DNA from 2 places in the Pantoea sp. E956-1 genome. Region 2 is predicted to be linked to the other one. Evidence: predicted binding sites of a transcription regulator. Region 2 holds the regulator's gene; the other holds the start of a gene.

Region 1 (2,401 bases), on a different contig from region 2:
ATGTTAAACCAGCTGATTGACTCTTTGACCACTGCGCTGTTTTCGCCGTAGATCAACTGCAAAACCAGGCCGAACAGAACGCCGATCACCAGACCGGTCAGCACTTTTTTCGACAGGCTCCAGTTCTGACGGCTGAAGCGAGAGAGCAATACCAGCAGCACCACAAAGGCTACGATATTAAGCGTAAGAGGAAGGTCCATACTGAAACTCCAGAGTAATGCGGCCTTTCGCTCTGGAAAGGCCGCATAATGTTAATCACGAATTAAGACAGCAGGAATGGTAACAGCAGGCGAAGAGGGTGCCTTATATCCAAATGGCATGGTTTATAACTTAATGGTGTTTTACGGTGTTTTATTGCGCAGTATGACTGGAAATCAACCGACCAACGCCATTTTGTAGCGTATCGAACAGCTGTGACGGCCAGCCGTTTGCACCAAAAGATGGCATTCCCACCGGGAACCACAGCGCATATCCCACCAGTCCCAGACACAATGCCCGCTCAAGCTGGTTGCCTTTCTGGCTGCGCAGAATCGGCAGCCGGAAGCGCCAGCGGCAGGGCCACAGCAGCGGAACCCCGGCAGGTGTCAGCATATCGGCCACAATATGGCTAAGGTAGCCCAGCGTCAGACCCTGTAAGACATCAGGTGGTATCGGCGACGACCGGGGCAGGTTTATCTGAAAAAGCCACAATCCGGCGGCTATCGCCAGTAAACTGTGGGTAAAGCCGCGATGGCCGAACGCGCGCGCAATAGGATGAGAGAGCCAGCGCAGTCGCTGTCCCAGCAGAGATTTAGGGTGATCGATATCGGGCAACAGACATGTCAGCAGCGCTGAGGGAACAAGGTGCCACCAGTCGGCCTGCGCCAGCACCGGTGTCAGCTCAGCACGCTTCGCAAAGATAGCGCTGGCAATGGCAAAAATGATGTGGCCTTCGCCCGTCATGATAGAACCTGGTTGCAAAGAAAACTGTCGATGCATCCAGTATAGGGATTTATCCAGTAAATGAGAATATGTGACGCTGTAACGAAGCATGAATATTATTAACAAGGCGGACAATGATGAAACACTGTCCGCCAGGGAGATTAACGCGCCAGCCAGCCGCCATCCACCGCCAGGGTATAGCCGTTGACATAGTCAGATGCTGAAGAGGCCAGGAAGACCACCGGACCCATCATGTCATCCGGCACGCCCCAGCGGCCTGCCGGAATACGCCCCAGAATCTCTTCGCTGCGCGACTCATCATTACGAAGCTGTTCCGTATTGTTGGTGGCCATGTAACCGGGAGCGATGGCATTGACGTTAATACCATGTTTTGCCCACTCGTTCGCCATCAGACGGGTCAGCCCCATCACGGCACTTTTCGACGCTGTATAAGAGGGCACCCGGATACCGCCCTGGAAGGAGAGCATGGAGGCGATATTGATGATCTTGCCGCCATTACCCTGCGCGATAAACTGACGGGCAACCTGCTGCGACAGGAAAAACAGGCTCTTGCTGTTAAGATTCATCACGTCATCCCAGTCCTGCTCGCTGAAATTCAGTGCGTCCTCACGGCGGATAATGCCAGCATTGTTGACCAGAATATCAATTTTGCCGGCAGCGGCAAGCGCCTGTTCAACCACTGAGGCCACCACGCTGGTCTGCATCAGATCGGCCTGCACCGGCCAGAACCGGCGACCCAGCGCCTCCACTTTACTTTGGGTATCATCCGGGCCATCACGGTTAACGCCGACGATATCACAACCCGCCTGGGCCAGACCCAGCGCCATACCCTGCCCTAAACCGGTATTACAGCCGGTCACCAGCGCGACTTTACCTTCCAGGTTAAACGTATTCAGTACCATGGTATTTCTCCTCTGCTCAGCGCAGTTCACTGATTTTGACGTGGTCCATGTCATCAAAGACCTGATTCTCACCCACCATGCCCCAGATAAAGGTGTAACGCTGGGTGCCGACACCGGCATGAATTGACCAGCTGGGAGAGATCACCGCCTGCTCATTGTGTACCAGCAGATGGCGGGTTTGCTGTGGTTGTCCCATCATGTGGAAGACGGCGCACTCTTCACTCATATCGAAGTAGAAATAGACTTCCATGCGGCGTTCGTGGGTGTGGCAGGGCATGGTGTTCCACAGGCTGCCTTCATCCAGTTTGGTTAAGCCCATGGTGAGCTGGCAGGTGGGCAACACATCCGGCACGATAAATTTGTTAATGGTGCGGCGATTGGAGGTGGCGGCATCGCCCAGCGTCGCGGTGGCCGCTTCCTGAAGCGTGATCTTCTTGTCCGGGAAGGTGCTGTGTGCTGGGGCACTGTTGTAATAGAATTTGGCCGGCTGCGCCGGGTTCAGGCTGCGGAACAGCAGGTTGCGCGCACCTTTGCCGACGTAAAGTGCCTCTTCGTGA
Region 2 (2,401 bases):
CACGCTGGGCACAAAATAGGGGAAGACACGCGGGCCATTGTGGATAAAGACGTGGCGCGGCAGCAGTGAACCATCAATCTCCAGCGGAGAGAGCGGGTCGGGCAGATGATGCCGCAGACACTGCGCGCGTAATGTCAGTAAGTCGGCCTTCGAATCGTAAGGCAAAACATACATAATAGGTCGGGTCGGATCCAGACCATGTTCAGACACGGGATCGGCCGGAATGGCCTTACTTTTTACCAAAAACGACAGTGGTAAATTAAGCAGTTTGTAATAGAGTTTACGCCAACCTGACATAGACAACATGAAGCCTCTTGTTAGCAAAGCGCCGCAAGCATACCAGAAAGCGCAGCGAAGATCTGTGGTGGTGCCCATTGCACGCAGCCCAGACATTGACGTCAATCCGATGAAAGGGTTCCCACATCATGGCAAATAATGCCACCGGACTTATCAGAATAGTAAAAGCCGCAGGTTACTCATGGCAGGGACTGCGAGCCGCCTGGCAACATGAGGCGGCGTTTCGCCAGGAAGCGCTGGCTGCGCTGGTCGCAATTATTATTGCGTGCTGGCTGGATGTCGATATGGTCTCACGCATCCTCATGATTGGGGTGGTGGTGCTGGTGGTCATTGTTGAAATCCTCAATAGCGCTATTGAAGCGGTGGTTGACCGCATCGGTCAGGAGCATCATCCGCTGGCGGGCCGGGCGAAAGACATGGGCTCGGCGGCGGTACTGATCAGCATTTTACTGGCACTCTTTGTCTGGATCGCGCTGCTCTGGACACATTTGCGATAAGCCTTCCACAATGCGTCTGAGGGCGCGTTTTCCCTGACAATTGGTTTCCATTTCGCCAATACCTGTATATACTCACAGCGACTGTATAAACAACCAGGGGGCGGGATGAAAGCATTAACCAGCAGGCAGCAGCAGGTCTATGACCTGATTCGCGACCATATTTCTTCAACGGGCATGCCGCCTACGCGTGCCGAAATTGCGGCGCAGCTGGGCTTCCGTTCGCCGAATGCGGCAGAAGAGCATCTGAAAGCGCTGGCGCGTAAAGGCGTTATCGAGATCGTTTCCGGTGCATCACGCGGCATTCGCCTGTTAATGGAAGAAGAAGCCTCAGAAGGGCTACCGCTGATTGGCCGGGTTGCTGCCGGTGAGCCGATCATGGCGCAGGAACATATCGAAACTCATTACAAGGTCGATCCAGGCCTGTTTAAGCCTTCTGCTGACTTCCTGCTGCGCGTCAGCGGAATGTCGATGAAAGATATCGGAATTATGGATGGCGATTTGCTCGCGGTGCATAAAACCCAGGATGTGCGCAACGGCCAGGTTGTGGTTGCCCGCATTGATGATGAAGTTACCGTTAAACGCTGGAAAAAGCAGGGTGCTATCGTGCATCTGCTGCCTGAAAACAGCGATTTTGACCCGATTGTTGTCGATACCCGTGCGCAGTCGCTGACTATTGAAGGTCTGGCGGTGGGCGTGGTGCGCAACGGCGAGTGGCTCTGATTTTGACGCCAGCGTGCATTCGCTTTTTCTGATGCTATTCTGTCTGCCCTAATTTTGTCGCTGTCTCTTTTGCGCAGCGACACTGAGCACGGAACGGCGAATGCGCTTTATCACGGCAACGGATAAAAATCTCTGGCGGCTCGCACTGCCAATGATCCTTTCAAATATCACTGTTCCCTTACTGGGAGTGGTCGATACTGCAGTAATTGGTCATCTCGACAGCCCTGTCTATCTTGGCGGGGTTGCGGTCGGGACTACAGTGACCAGCTTCCTTTTTATGCTGCTGCTTTTCCTTCGAATGAGTACGACTGGCCTTACGGCACAGGCGTTTGGTGCGGGCGATAAAACCGCTCTGGCGCGCGCGCTGACGCAACCGCTGATCATCGCGCTGCTGGCAGGTGTACTGTTCATCGCTTTGCGTTATCCGATTATCCAGCTGGCGACCCATCTGGTTGGCGGCAATCCCGATGTACTGGAACAGGCGGCGCTGTTTATTCAGATTCGCTGGCTCAGTGCGCCTGCCACGCTGGCAAACCTGGTAATCCTGGGCTGGCTGCTGGGCGTGCAGTATGCGCGTGCGCCAGTGATCCTGCTGGTGGTGGGCAATCTGGTTAACATCGTGCTCGATCTCTGGCTGGTGATGGGGCTGCACTGGGGTGTCGCGGGGGCGGCCACCGCCACGGCACTGGCAGAGTACATCACGCTGGGCGTCGGCAGCATCATGGTCTGGCGGGTATTAAAACTGCGCGGAATTACGCTTAGCCTGCTGAAGCAGAGCTGGCGCGGTGACAGCGGCCGGCTGCTGCGACTGAACCGGGACATCATGCTGCGCTCTCTGATGCTGCAGCTCTGTTTTGCCTCGCTGACCGTGCTGGGCGCGCGACTCG

The links. The regulator LexA, encoded in region 2, represses DNA repair genes until DNA is damaged. The targets are predictions, from matches to a motif close to TNCTGTATGTACATACAGNA.
Region 1: a site for LexA is predicted at 965-984, ahead of AC0T7J_RS00550 (metal-dependent hydrolase). Genes of this name have one in related genera too.

What each region holds. Positions count from the first base shown of each region.
Region 1 covers NZ_CEUYZP010000001.1:113,575-115,975, forward strand. Annotated here, with positions in the region: gene AC0T7J_RS00545 (L-cystine transporter) at 1-200, opposite strand, end outside; gene AC0T7J_RS00550 (metal-dependent hydrolase) at 352-942, opposite strand; gene kduD (2-dehydro-3-deoxy-D-gluconate 5-dehydrogenase KduD) at 1,083-1,844, opposite strand; gene kduI (5-dehydro-4-deoxy-D-glucuronate isomerase) at 1,861-2,401, opposite strand, start outside.
Region 2 covers NZ_CEUYZP010000009.1:172,973-175,373, reverse strand. Annotated here, with positions in the region: gene plsB (glycerol-3-phosphate 1-O-acyltransferase PlsB) at 1-297, opposite strand, end outside; gene AC0T7J_RS19635 (diacylglycerol kinase) at 426-794, shown strand; gene lexA (transcriptional repressor LexA) at 900-1,514, shown strand; gene dinF (MATE family efflux transporter DinF) at 1,615-2,401, shown strand, end outside.